Regions from separate parts of the Mesorhizobium sp. M7A.F.Ca.MR.245.00.0.0 genome, predicted to be linked through region 1. Evidence: riboswitches for the same ligand, from Rfam matches in the RefSeq annotation. Region 1 holds a riboswitch; the other holds the start of a gene.
The links. Region 1 has a riboswitch for cobalamin ahead of bluB (5,6-dimethylbenzimidazole synthase). Riboswitches for the same ligand answer to the same signal wherever they lie in the genome.
Positions count from the first base shown of each region.

Region 1 (7,181 bases):
CAATCGCCGGGTTGAGTCCATCCTCTTCCACCATCTCTGAGGCGGAGATTCGGGGCACATGTGGGATTTTGAGATCGGCCGGTCGGTGTCCATCATGATGCGGACCTGGCCGTTCATCGTCTTTCGCATGATCGTCTATTTCGGCATCACGCTGGCCTACATTATGGCGACGGGCACCGGCGCCTCGGTCGGCTATGGCGTCGGCCATATCTCCACCGATCCCGACGGGCCCATGTCCTTTGCCCTGTGGGGCGGCGTGGTCGGGTTTGGCCTCGTCTCGATCGCTGTGTATTGGATCCGCGAATACATCCTCTATGTCGTCAAGGCCGGCCACATCGCCGTCATGGTCCATCTGATCGACGGCCGCGACATTCCCGACGGCCAGGACCAGATCGCCTACGCCAGGGATGTCGTGACCCAGCGTTTCGCCGAGGCCAACATCCTTTTTGTCGTCGACCAACTCGTCAAGGGCGCTATCCGCGCCATCACCGGCCTGCTTGGCGGTATCGCCGCCTTCCTGCCGATACCGGGCCTGAGCGGCCTGGTCTCGTTCATCAACACCGTGATCCGCCTGTCGCTGACCTATGTCGACGAGATCATCCTCGGCTACAACATCCGCATCAATTCAGCCTCGCCCTTCGAGACGGCGCGGCAGGGCGTCGTGCTCTATGCCCAGAACGGCAAGGTCATGGTCAAGAACGCCGTCTGGCTGGCGGTCATCATGTGGGGCGTGTCGTTCATCATCTTTCTGATGATGCTGGCGCCTGCCGGCGCGATTCTGTTCCTGATGCCTGGCCAGCTCGCCGGCTGGGCTTTTGTGCTCGCCATCGTCTTCGCCTGGGCATTCAAGGCGGCGTTCATTGAACCCTTCGCCATCGCCTGCCTGATGCAGGTCTATTTCAAGACCATCGCGGGCCAGGTGCCGGATCCGGCCTGGGACGCCCGGCTGGCCGAGGCGTCGTCGAAGTTCAGGGAGCTCAAGGACAAGGCGCTCGCCTCCTTCGGCGGTTCGCGCTGGGGTACGGCCGGCGCCACACCCTGATCGGCCGGGCGGGTGATGTCTGGTGAGGCAGAAACGGTGTTGAGGCGCGCCACGGTGGATTTGAGCTGTGTCTCGCCTTGCCCGGAAAAGGTCTCGCTCATGATCAGCTCCGGCAGCGGCAGCCGCCGTCCCCAGCCATGCGTTTCAAGGTCCGGTTTGGGAGCGAACTCGGAAACACGGCCCACGCAGAGATAGGCGATCGGCGTTACGTGGTCCGGAATGGCCAACAGCCGCTTTAGCGCCTGCGCTTCGATGATGCTGACCCAGCCTACACCGACGCCCTCGGCACGCGCGGCCAGCCAGAAATTCTGCACCGCGCAGACGGTGCTGTAGAGATCCATCTCCGGATTGTGCCAGCGTCCCAGCGGCGAACCCTTCGAGCGCTGCCGGTCGCAGGTGATGCAGATGTTGAGCGCGCTTTCGCAGATGCCTTCCAGCTTGAGCTTGCGGTAGAGTTCCTGCCGCTCTTCGTCGATCGCCGGCAGTTCCTGCTCGCGCGCCGCCAGGAACAGGTCGCGTATCTTTTCCCGTCGCTCGGCGTCGCGAATGACGATGAAGTTCCAAGGCTGCATGAAGCCGACAGACGGCGCATGGTGCGCGGCAAGCAGCAGCCGCGCCAGCACGTCGTCATCAATTGGGGTGGGCAGGAAATGACTGCGCACGTCGCGCCGTGTGAACATGGCGCGATAGACCGCATCGCGCGCACTCTGGTCAAATCCGTCGCCAACAGCAGCGGTCAGGTGTTCCGGCATCGCTTGTCCCCTTGCGATTGCAATTGATATCATCCGCCTGACCATGCGGATGACGATGCCTGCCAGGCCGGTCTTCTGGCTCGGGATCAACCCGCGTCCGGTGCCTTCCCGTCATCGACAGTGGCATTTACCGGCGCGGTCCCCCTCACAGCGTTGGGCACGCCACGGAATTCAACCGTGTTCCCGATTCTCCCGCTTGCGGCGGGCACCAGGCAGTACCAAGGATCTTACGCCGAAGCGCCCGCGGGGCCAATGCTTGCAGCGACGCGAATGGACGCAGTCGCGATTTTCCCCAGTCATCGGCCGCCCGTGCATGGCCTTTGTCGATCCGGGTCACTAGATTAGGACGATGACCACCCGTCTCTACACCCATCCGATCTTCCTCGAGCATCTCACGCCGCCCGGACATCCCGAGCGGCCCGACCGCTTGCGTGCCATCGAGCGCGTGCTCGATGAGGAAGCCTTTGCCGGGCTCGATCGTATCCAGGCGCCGGAAGGCGACGAGGCCACCATCCTCTACGCGCATCCCGCCGATTTCGTCGCCCGCGTGCGCGCCGCCATTCCCGACGAGGGGATTGCCCGCATCGATGCCGACACCACTGCCAGTCCGAAGAGCTGGCAAGCGGCGATCACCGCGATCGGCGCCGCCAACGCCGCCGTCGATGACGTCTTTTCGGGCCGTGCCGACAACGTCTTCGTCGCCGCCCGGCCGCCCGGCCATCATGCCGAAAAGACCACCGCCATGGGCTTCTGCCTGTTCAACACGGCGGCGATCGCGGCGCGCTATGCGCAGAAGAAACACGGTGTCGAGCGCGTTGCCATCGTCGACTGGGACGTGCATCACGGCAATGGCACGCAGGACATTTTCTGGGACGATCCGTCGGTGCTCTATTGCTCGACACACCAGATGCCGCTTTATCCCGGCACCGGAGCGAAGAACGAAACGGGCGCCGGCAACATCGTCAACGCGCCGCTGGCGCCGCAGACTGGCAGCGAGGTGTTTCGCGATGCCTTCCTGTCGCGCGTCCTGCCCGCGCTCGACAATTTCGCGCCCGACCTGATTATCATTTCGGCGGGGTTCGACGCGCACCACCGCGATCCGCTGGCCGAGATCAATCTGACCGAGGATGATTTCGATTGGGCGACCGGCCAGCTGATGCAGCGCGCGGCACGCCACAGCGGCAACCGGCTCGTCAGCCTGCTCGAGGGCGGCTACGATCTGCAGGGATTGGCATTTTCGGTCGCCGCCCATGTCGGGCGACTGATGAAAGGATGAATGATGGCCGATGAGACCAACGAAGACGTCAAGGCGATGAGCTTCGAGCAGGCACTCGATGCGCTGGAGAAGATCGTCGATGATCTGGAGCGTGGCGACGTGCCGCTCGACCAGTCGATCAAGATCTATGAACGTGGCGAGGCGCTGAAGGCGCATTGCGACCGGCTGCTGAAGGCCGCCGAGGACAAGGTCGAGAAGATCAGGCTGTCGCGCGACGGAAAGCCGGTCGGAACGGAGCCACTCGACGCGGATTGAGGCCCGGTCCGAACATAGGCTCGCCTCACCGGTTTTTGGACATGATCATGATCGAGGATATAACTCGTCCCGATTGAAACAGCTCAAGGACAAGAGGAGATACGGAAGGGATGTGCAGAAACATCAAGACCCTGTTCAATTTTGATCCGCCGGCAACCAATGACGAGGTGCGCGACGCGGCCCTTCAGTTCGTCCGCAAGCTGAGCGGAACGACGCGACCCTCGAAGCAGAACCAGCACGCCTTCGACCATGCCGTCGAAGCCATCGCGGCCTCGGCGCGCGAACTGCTCGATTCCCTGGAAACCCATCAGCATCCGCGTAATCGCGAAGAGGTGGCGGCCAAGCTGCGGGCAAAGGCGGCGATCCGCTTTGCCTGATGCGGCCAGGCGGCCTTCGACCACCGACAAGGAGAGTCCATGAGTTTCTTCCCCGGGAAAGACCCTGAGGTGGGCGATGCCTTAGCCAGCGACCAGATCGAATTGATGGTCATCCCGAACGCCAAGGACATCGGCGGTTTTCAGGTGCGCCGTGCCCTGCCGACGGCAAAAAGGCGGCTGGTGGGGCCGTTCATCTTCTTCGACCGCATGGGCCCGGCGATCCTGCGGGCCGGCCAGGCACTGGATGTCCGTCCGCATCCGCATATCGGCCTGTCGACGGTCACCTATCTGTTCGACGGCAAGATCCGGCACCGCGACTCACTCGGTACTGAAATGGTCATTCAGCCCGGCGACGTGAATTTGATGACCGCCGGCCGCGGCATCGTCCATTCGGAGCGTACGCCGGAGGAATTGCGTGGCGCGCCGATGTCGGTGTCCGGCCTGCAGACATGGCTGGCGCTGCCGGACGACAAGGAAGAGGTGGCACCGGTTTTCGAGAACACAGGAGCGCTCAGGCTTCCCGAGATCGATGCCGAAGGCGTCAACGGGCGCCTCATCATCGGCGATTTCCAGGGGTTGCGGTCGCCGGTCAGGGCCGACTCGGAGACGCTCTACGCCGACCTGCGCCTGGCGCCCGGCGCCAGCGTGAAAATCCCTGCCGATGCGGAAGAGCGCGCCATTTACACGCTGGAAGGCGAGGTCTCGATATCAGGTGACGTCTTTCCGGCGGAACGGCTGCTGGTGTTCCGTCCCGGTGACGAGATCGTCGTATCGTCGCAGACCGGTGCACATTTCATGCTGTTTGGCGGCGCCTCGCTCGGTTCGAAGCGTTACATCTGGTGGAATTTCGTCTCATCGTCGAAGGAACGCATCGAACAGGCCAAGCAAGAATGGAAGACGGGCCGCTTCGACATCGTTCCAGGAGACGAGGAAGAATTCATCCCGCTGCCGGAAAGCTGATGCCTGTCACCCAAAGTGGCAGAACGAAATGCATAGACAAAGACTAGGGCCTGATCCGGGTCACTGACACGCATTTACTTTCGCCGGCCGGCGACCTATTTCGCCCATCAACCGAAAGCCTCAGCACCGTGAACGCAACGCCGCATACGCCACTTCTCGACAAGGTCCGCATCCCGGCCGACCTGCGCACGCTTGCGGAAAGTGAACTGCCGCAATTGGCGTCCGAGCTTCGCGCCGAGCTGGTCGACGCCGTGTCCCGCACGGGTGGTCATCTGGGCGCCGGGCTTGGCGTGGTCGAGCTGACAGTGGCGCTGCACTATGTCTTCAACACCCCCGATGACAGGCTGATCTGGGATGTCGGCCACCAGGCCTATCCGCACAAGATCCTGACCGGCCGCCGCGACCGTATCCGCACGCTGCGCCAGGAAGGCGGTCTGTCCGGCTTCACCCGCCGCGCCGAGAGCGAGTACGATCCCTTCGGCGCCGCCCACTCCTCGACATCGATATCGGCCGGCCTCGGCATGGCCGCCGCCCGCGATCTCTCCGGCGGCCGCAACAACGTCATTGCCGTCATCGGTGACGGCGCCATGTCTGCCGGCATGGCCTATGAGGCGATGAACAATGCCGGTGCGCTCGATGCACGGCTGATCGTCATTCTCAACGACAACGACATGTCGATCGCGCCGCCGACCGGCGCGATGAGCGCCTATCTGGCGCGGCTGGCCTCCGGCAAGGCCTATATCGGCCTGCGCGATTTCGGCAAGAAACTGACTTCCTATCTCGGCAAGCGCGCGGATCGTGCGATCACAAGGGCGGTCGAGCATGCACGCGGCTACGTCACCGGCGGCACGCTGTTCGAGGAACTCGGCTTCTATCACATCGGCCCGATAGACGGCCACAATCTGGAGCACCTGATCCCGGTCCTGAAAAATGTCCGCGACAATGGCGAAGGCCCGGTGCTCATCCATGTCGTCACCCAGAAGGGCAAGGGCTATGCGCCGGCCGAAGCCGCCGCCGACAAATATCACGGCGTCAACAAGTTCGACGTCATCACCGGCGCGCAGGCCAAGGCGCCAGCCAACGCACCGGCCTACACCAAGGTGTTCGCCGAAAGCCTGGTCCAGGAGGGCCGCGAGGACGACCGCATCGTCGCCGTCACGGCCGCTATGCCGAGCGGCACCGGTCTCGACCTGTTCGGCGAAGCGTTCCCGTCGCGCACCTTCGATGTCGGCATCGCCGAACAGCACGCGGTGACCTTCGCCGCCGGCCTTGCCACCGAAGGCTACAAGCCGTTCACGGCCATCTATTCCACCTTCCTGCAGCGCGCCTACGACCAGGTCGTCCACGACGTCGCTATTCAGAAACTGCCGGTGCGGTTTCCCATCGACCGCGCCGGTTTCGTCGGCGCCGATGGCGCGACCCATTGCGGCGCCTTCGACACCACCTTCCTGGCGACACTGCCGGGTTTCGTCGTCATGGCGGCCGCCGACGAGGCGGAGCTGCGCCACATGGTGCGCACCGCGGCGAGCTATGATGAGGGCCCGATCGCCTTCCGCTATCCGCGCGGCAACGGTATCGGCGTCGACATGCCGGAGCGCGGCTCGGTTCTCGAAATCGGCAAGGGCCGCATCGTCAAGGAGGGTACCAAGGTTGCATTGCTGTCTTTCGGCACGCGGCTGCAGGATTGCCTGATCGCCGCGGAGGAGCTAGGTGCTGCCGGGCTGTCCACCACGGTCGCCGACGCCCGTTTCGCCAAGCCGCTCGACCAGGATCTGATCCGGCGGCTGGCCCGCTCGCATGAGGTGCTGGTGACGGTGGAGGAGGGCGCCGTCGGCGGCTTCGCCAGCCACGTGCTGCAGTTCCTTGCCCATGAGGGCCTGCTGGAAAGCGGCCTGAAGGTGCGTCCGCTGGTGCTGCCCGACGCGTTCAGCGACCACGCCAAGCCGGAAAAGATGTATGCCGATGCCGGGCTCGATGCCGCCGGCATCGTGCGCACCGTGTTCGTGGCACTCGGGCACACAGTCCACGCCCAGCGCGCCTGAATCCCAGCGCGCCTGAATCAAAGTCTCAAAGACTTGAATCAGTTTGCCGGCAAGCGATCTTAAGGCATTGTTTACGCTGCCGTTTGGCGCTTTGCTTACCGTGTCTCTTGGCCGTTTTTCAATGGCGCCCTGCTAGATCGTGATCAGGCAGGGAGACAACAACAATGAAAACGCTTCTGTGCGGCGCAGCACTTTGCGCCGTTATCATCGCGCCGGCCACAGCCGAAACGCGCTATGACCGCAGCCTCGAAAAGGCGGCGATGGGCATCATCGCCGGCAAGATGGGCGACATCCGCGGCGGCTTTTCCTTCAAGCAGGTGCCGCAATTGGTGGTTCTGCCGGCCCCTGTTCCCGCGCCTGCGGGTGCCATCGAGCCTGCACGCGAGCAAGCTTCGGGCGGCCGTGAGGATGGCTTGTCTCCAGCCGTCGAGCGCCCGGTTTCGCGAACCGTATTCTGAGCTGAAGGCCAACAAGCCT
Region 1 is NZ_RZTE01000004.1:132-7,312, forward strand. It holds gene EOB80_RS06525 (hypothetical protein) at 59-1,042, shown strand; partial or broken gene bluB (5,6-dimethylbenzimidazole synthase) at 1,165-1,839, opposite strand; cobalamin riboswitch at 1,842-2,022, opposite strand; gene EOB80_RS06535 (histone deacetylase family protein) at 2,144-3,070, shown strand; gene EOB80_RS06540 (exodeoxyribonuclease VII small subunit) at 3,074-3,325, shown strand; gene EOB80_RS06545 (DUF2277 domain-containing protein) at 3,436-3,702, shown strand; gene EOB80_RS06550 (pirin family protein) at 3,742-4,662, shown strand; gene dxs (1-deoxy-D-xylulose-5-phosphate synthase) at 4,791-6,704, shown strand; gene EOB80_RS06560 (hypothetical protein) at 6,869-7,162, shown strand.

Region 2 (7,181 bases), on a different contig from region 1:
GCGTCACGAACTGGCCCGGCTTGTAGCGGAACCAGGTCTGGTTGTCGGAGCGGAAGGTGAAGGTCTTCACGTCCGGCGCTTCGTCGCTGACGCCGATCACTTCCAGCACCTGCAGCCGGTCGTTCCAGGGCGTCATCTGGTCGAGATGGCGATAGAGGCCAAGGTCCGTCATCGCATTCATCCTCTTGTCCCCTGAGCTAGGCGACGCTGCGCAGGGCCGGCCGGCCGCCTTCGGCAAGGCGCGGCCCGATGAACGACGCGTACCACTCGACGAACTGGATCACGCCGCCCTCATGCAGCTCCGAATAGGGGCCTGGTTCGTAGGCCGGCGACAGGATGCCGAAGGCGTTTTCCTCGACGATGCGGCGGTCCTGGTCGTTGGTCTCGGTCCAGACATGGGTGAGCTCAGCGAGGTCGTAGTCGATGCCTTCGACCGCATCCTTGTGGACGAGCCATTTCGTCGTCACCGCGGTTTCCGTGGCACTGATCGGCAGCACGCGGAAGGTGACGGCGTGGTCGCCGAGGATATGGTTCCAGGTGGTCGGATAGTGGTAGAGCAGCAAGGAACCGATGCGGTCGGTTGAAACGCTGTCGGACAGGTTCTTCTGGACCGCCCGTTTTCCCGTCATGGTGTAGCTGACGGCATCGCGCAGCAGCGGCGCGCGGGTGGCGCGGTACTGCCCTGCCGGATCGATGCGGAATTTGCTCGGCAAGCCAGCGGCCTCGCATTTGGCCCAGTGCGCGACCATCTCGGGGTCGCTGTCGGCGCCGTTGACGCCGGTCACGGTCGGCGCCTCGGGGAAGGTCTTGCACAGCTCAGGGTGATTGGCGACGCAGTGGTAGCACTCGCGGTTGTTTTCCCAGACCAGCTTCCAGTTGCCCTTCTCGACGATCGTGCTCTCAAAGGCGATCTTTGCCTCACGCAACCGGTGCGGCAAAAGATAGGGTTCGATCATCGCCCGCATCGGCGTGAAATCCGCCGGTTCTTTGGCCAGGCAGATGAAGATGTAGCCGCCGACGCTCTCGCAGGCGACCGGCTTCAGGCCGAAATCACTCTTGTCGAAACCGTCGGCCATCTGGCGGGCAAACAGCAGGCGGCCGTCCAACTCATAGGTCCACTGATGATAGGGGCAGACGAGCTTTGCCGCCGTACCCTTCTCCGTGTTGCACACGCGGCTGCCGCGATGGCGGCAGGAATTGTGGAAGGCGTTGATCTTGCCTTGCTGGTCGCGGACAAGGACGACCGGATAGTCGCCGATCTGCACGGTGATGTAGCTGCCCGGCTTCGGCAGTTCGCAATCATGGCCGATGAACAGCCAGTCGCGATACCAGATCAGCTCCATGTCGAGCTTGAAGTAGTCTGGATCGGTGTAGAAGGGCTGCTCCAGCGAAAAGCCTTGCCGGCGCCCCTTCAGGAGCCTCAGCATGTCGTTGCGGGTATCCATGTCCTGTCCTCGTTTCTAAGGACTGAACTGGTGGTGATGGAGGAAGGATTGAAACGCAGGCCGGCTAGGTGCCGGACATGCGCTATCCACCTCTTGACCGCCCACCGCGATCAGTCGAGTCTAAAAATCTCGGGCTGGTTTCCGGGCTCTGGAGTTGTCCTTGCGGACCATCGCGACACCTTCCCAGGCAGTTGCCCAGTGGTCTCCCGTTGCGACTTGAACTCCACCACCGTTGCGGGGGCAGCGCCGGATTCTGACCGGCTTCCCAATTCTCCGCCTCGTCGTCACGAAGCGGCACCTGAGATGGGTATGATCTAACCACGATCGCTGGCGCGCCGTCGGCATGAAAACGACATCGTATCCATGCGGCGCGACACGGCATGCGAAACGTCACCGCAGATCGTCTGGGGCCGAAATCCCGCCTCCCGGGCGGCCATTTGCCGGCTGCGATCTTCCCGAATCCGACCCTTGGCGGGGGTCAAAAAGGTTAACGGTTTCGAAAAGTGACTATTAGCTTGACCTAAAATCGAACCGAACGGTTCGTTTCTGTTGACGGTGCGTGCAGGACGGTGTGAACGCCGGGCCTTTGAAACAGTCAGTGATCCATCGGATGGTTAGACTTAACATGCTGATATAAAGAGGAAAAATGCCTCTCTAGATTCCCCTGGCACAATTTCAAGGTGTGGATTCATGGTCCACACGGAACAACTTCGTGATTGGAAAAGGCGGGGTTGCCCTCCCACATCGGGGTTGTCCGAACGACGCGATTTCATTTCCAAGACACGCCGCTAGACGGACGGAAAAAGACGATACTGGAGTACAAAAATGAAAAAGATCATTCTCACTGCCGCAGCCCTTCTGGCCATTTCCGGCAGCGCCTTCGCTGGTAGCGACCACTACGGTTCGAACGCCGCGGCAGCCACTGCTGTCGACAGCTCGTACACCGCTTCGACCAAGAAGTCGGAACCGGCTGCTCAGGCGCCTGCCCAGGGTGCTGACCACAACCTCTTCGGCAACAACTAACAGCCGATTCCCAGTCGACGGCGGGCTCGCCCGCTGCCCTGGCGAAATTCAGACATTCGAAATTCAGACATTCAGGAGTATTCAAGATGAACAAGATCCTCATTGCTGCCGCCGCCGTTCTGGCCATCACCGGCAGTGCCTTCGCCGGCAGCGACAACTTTGGCTCCAACGGCGCCAATCAGCCTGCGGTTACCTCGGTTGACAGCGCGCATACGAGCTCGGTCCGCAACAGCGGTGGCCTCGTCGAGAAGCTGCTCAATTCGTCGGGCGACGTAGAGAAGTCCGCCCCTCAGGGCAGCGACCGGAATCTCTTTGGCCGTTAACAGCCGAAGCTGATCTTCAACAAAAGAGCGGCGGGCCTGGCCCGCTGCTCTTTTTGCGTCCAAGACGGTCCTGCGTCAGGCCGCCTTCGCTTCAGCCTCATGAAGGGCAAACGACCGCCCATCGGTGTCGAAGATATGCAGGTCCTCGCCATTGGCGCTCAGCCGCAATGTCGAACCGCGCTTGACCTCGACATTGCCGGGCAGCTTGGTCACCAGCGGCAGGTCGGCGCGACCGATGTCGACATAGACCAGCTGCACCTCGCCGAGCTGCTCGACATAGTCGACCGTCCCCTCGAACAGATAGTCCGCGCCGCTGGCGATGATCAGGTCCTCCGGCCGCACGCCAAAACTCACCGCAGCGCCCTTCGCCGAAGCCGGCGTCGCGATCGGCACGGTCGCCTTGCGCCCGCCGACATGGCTGACGACGGTCGGATTGCCTGATTTGTCGATGGTTGCGGGCAGGATATTCATGGCCGGCGAGCCGATGAATTGCGCAACGAATAGATTGCCGGGCTTCTTGTAGAGGTCCATCGGCGTGCCGACCTGCTCGATATGGCCGTCCTTGAGCACCACGATGCGGTCGGCGAGCGTCATCGCCTCGACCTGGTCGTGGGTGACGTAGATCATGGTCGTGTTGGGCATCGATTCCTTGAGCTTGGCGATTTCGATGCGGGTGGCGACTCGCAGCGCGGCATCGAGGTTCGAAAGCGGCTCGTCGAACAGGAACACCTTCGGATTGCGCACGATGGCCCGGCCGATGGCGACGCGCTGGCGCTGGCCGCCCGACATCGCCTTGGGCAGGCGGTCGAGATATTTGGTCAGTTGCAGGATCTCGGCGGCCTGACGCACGCGGCGGTCGATCTCGGCCTTGTTCTCTTTGCCGATCTTCATCGAGAACGCCATGTTGTCGTAGACGGTCATGTGCGGGTAGAGCGCGTAGGACTGGAACACCATGGCGATGCCCCGCTTCGACGGCGGCACGTCGTTCACCACTTCGCCGGCTATTCTGAGCTCGCCGGAGGTGATTTCCTCGAGCCCGGCGATCGACCTCAGCAATGTCGACTTGCCGCAGCCCGACGGGCCGACGAAGACGATGAACTCGCCCGACTTAATATCGAGGTCGATGCCGTGGAGAATGTTCAGATTGCCGTAGGACTTCTTCACTTGTCTTAGCGTGACATCGGCCATTGGTTTCCTCCAGTGATTGGAAATTCAGTCGAGACGCCCGAACCAGGCGCCGTAGCCGCCAAGCTCGATGGAACCGCTGTTCGCCTGCCCCGAAAATCCGTGCCCGGGCAGAGGTTGCAGCGATCGGCCGCCAAGGTCAACCTTGGCCGGCCCGGCTCCCAGATTGAAGACGCAGACGATCTGCTCGTTGCCTGCGCGGCGCGTGAAGGCGACGGTGTCGCCCTCACTTTCGATGAAGGTGATGTCGCCCTTGGCGAGCGCCGGATGGGCACGCCGGAAGGTGAGAAAGCGCCGGTAGTGCTCGAGCAGCGAAGCCTCGTCGCCCTGCTGGACATTGACCGCTTGCGCCAGATGCTTGGCCGGCACCGGCAGCCAGGGCTTTGCCTGGGAGAAGCCGCCATTCTTGGCGCTGCCATCCCACACCATTGGCGTGCGGCAGCCGTCGCGGCCCTTGAATTCCGGCCAGAAGCGGATGCCATAGGGATCCTGCAGATCCTCGAACCGCAGCTCTGCCTCACCGAGCCCAAGCTCCTCGCCCTGGTAGATGCAGACCGAACCGCGCAACGACATCAGCAGCGCCGAGATGACCTTGAGGTAGGCGGTCGGGTCGGCCTCATTGGCGGCCCAGCGCGAGGCCGGGCGCATCACGTCGTGGTTGGAGAAGGCCCAGCACGACCAGCCGTCGCTGGCGACTTTGCCGAAGGATTCCAGCACCGAGCGGACCTTGCCCGCGCTGATCTTTTCCGGCGCCAGGAAATCGAAGGAGTAGCACATGTGCACGCGCTTCCCGCCTGCGGTGTAGGCGGCAACCACTTCAAGCCCGCGCTGCGAATCGCCGACCTCGCCGACCGCTGCGGTTGCCGGATACTCATCGAGCAGGGCACGGAACCGTTCGAGGAAGCCGAGGTTCTCGGGCCGGCTCTTGTCGTAGAGATGGTCCTGGTAGTTGTAGGGGTTGACCGCCGGCGCGGTCTGGTCGTTGCGCTCTTCCGGCGGCAGCGGCGGATTGTTTTCCAGACCCTGGCTGTGGAAGTAAAAATTGATGGTATCGAGCCGGAAACCATCGACGCCGCGTTCCAGCCAGAAGCGGGTGACGTCGAGCAATGCGTCCTGGACTTCGTGGTTGTGAAAGTTGAGGTCGGGCTGTTCGGCCAGGAAATTGTGCATGTAATATTGCTGGCGGCTGGTGTCCCATTGCCACGCCGAGCCGCCGAAGATCGACAGCCAGTTGTTGGGCGGTGTGCCGTCCGGCCTGGCGTCTGCCCAGACGTACCAATCGGCTTTCGGGTTGCTGCGGCTCGACCGGCTTTCCTTGAACCAGGGATGACTGTCGGCAGTGTGCGACAGCACCTCGTCGATCATCACCTTCAAGCCCAGCCTGTGTGCCTCGGCGGTCAGCGCGTCGAAATCGGCCAGCGTGCCGAACATCGGATCGACATCGCAGTAATCCGTCACGTCATAGCCGAAATCCTTCATCGGCGACTTGAAGAACGGCGAGATCCAGATGGCATCCGCGCCGAGTGCGGCGATGTAGGAGAGGCGGCCTATGATGCCCTTGAGATCGCCGATGCCGTCGCCATTCGAGTCCTGGTAGCTGCGCGGATAGATCTGGTAGATCACCGCGCCCCGCCACCAGTCGCGATCGATGGCGAGGTCAGGCTTCGAGCTGGCCTTCAAAGCGGATTGCATCGTCTCAGCCTCCTTTCACCGAGCCGGCAAGCAGCCCGCGGACAAAATAGCGCTGCAGCGAGAAGAACACGATCAGCGGTACGATGATGGTCACGAAAGCCGATGTCGTCAAAATCTCCCAGTCGCCGCCGCGCGAGCCCAACAGCGCGTTGAGCTTGGCGGTCAGCACGATCTGGTCTGCCTCTGTACCGAGGAAAACCATCGCCACCAGCAGATCGTTCCATACCCACAGGAACTGGAAGATGGCAAACGAAGCCAGCACCGGGAACGACAGCGGCAAGACGATCTTGACGAAGATCTCGAAATCGCTGGCGCCGTCGATGCGCGCCGATTCCATGATTTCGCGCGGCAGGCCGGCAATGTAGCTGCGCAGCAGGTAGATGGCGAAGGGCAGGCCGAAGCCGGTATGCGCCAGCCAGATGCCGAGATAGGTCTTCGACGGCATGCCGAAGAAAGCGCCGACGCCATTATAGAGTTTCAACAGCGGGATCAGCGACATCTGCAACGGCACCACCAGCAGGCCGATGATGACCGCGATCAGCAGCGCCCGGCCGGGAAACCGCATCCAGGCCAGCGCATAGGCGGCAAAGGCGGCGATCAGGATCGGGATGACGGTAGCCGGAATGGTGACGGTCAGGGAATTCATGAATGACCGTCCGATGCCTTCGGAGAACAGCACGGTTTTGTAATTGTCGGTGGTGAATTTTGGCGGAGCCGACGAAGCATAATAGACACGCTGGCCGCGATCGCCTTCGAACGCTTTCGGGGACTGCATGATGAAGCTGCCGTCGGCATTGAGCTGCAAGGTCACGCCGTCGCCGAGATCGGCTGTCGTGCCGGCGGGATATTGCGTCGGTGCCGCCGATTTGACCCCGAAGGCGCTGATGTCGCGCTTGGCGCCGTCGCCGAAGATATTGCCTTCGAGGACGAACTTGCCGTCCTTCTCGACTTGCGCCGAGGCGGGCGGGAGCCGGCCTGCTTCCGTCTGGGTGGAACTGGCGAACGAGTTCCACCAGCCCGAGGCGATGATCTGGTTCTTGTCGCGCAGCGACGAGACCAGGATGCCGAGCGTCGGTATGGTCCAGATCGCGACGAAGATGAGCACGGCGATGTGGACGCCAAAACGGCTGGCGAAGGAATTTCCGGTCGCGACGGCCATCTCAATGTTCTCCCGTCTCTTTGTTCGCCTGGCGGATGTTCCAGACCATGATCGGAATGACGGCAATCATGATGATGATGGCGATGGTGGCGCCGCGGCCGAAATCGCCGCCGCCGCGGAACATCCAGTCGAACATCAGGTTGGCCAGCACCTGGCTGTTCCACTGGCCGTTGGTCATGGTCAGCACGATGTCGAACACTTTGAGCACCAGGATGGTGATCGTGGTCCAGACCACGGCGATGGTGCCCCAGATCTGCGGCACCATGATCTTCCAGAAGATCTGGAACGGATTGGCGCCGTCGATGACGGCGGCTTCCAGCGTTTCTTCGGGAATGCCGCGCAGGGCGGAAGACA
Region 2 is NZ_RZTE01000013.1:103,022-110,202, forward strand. It holds gene EOB80_RS16015 (hybrid-cluster NAD(P)-dependent oxidoreductase) at 1-172, opposite strand, end outside; gene EOB80_RS16020 (aromatic ring-hydroxylating dioxygenase subunit alpha) at 198-1,445, opposite strand; cobalamin riboswitch at 1,560-1,762, opposite strand; gene EOB80_RS16025 (DUF680 domain-containing protein) at 2,271-2,468, shown strand; gene EOB80_RS16030 (DUF680 domain-containing protein) at 2,555-2,791, shown strand; gene ugpC (sn-glycerol-3-phosphate ABC transporter ATP-binding protein UgpC) at 2,867-3,979, opposite strand; gene EOB80_RS16040 (alpha-glucosidase family protein) at 4,004-5,668, opposite strand; gene EOB80_RS16045 (carbohydrate ABC transporter permease) at 5,673-6,827, opposite strand; gene EOB80_RS16050 (sugar ABC transporter permease) at 6,829-7,181, opposite strand, start outside.
Region 2: linked by a shared signal. The riboswitch ahead of EOB80_RS16020 (aromatic ring-hydroxylating dioxygenase subunit alpha) and the one ahead of bluB (5,6-dimethylbenzimidazole synthase) in region 1 are both predicted to bind cobalamin.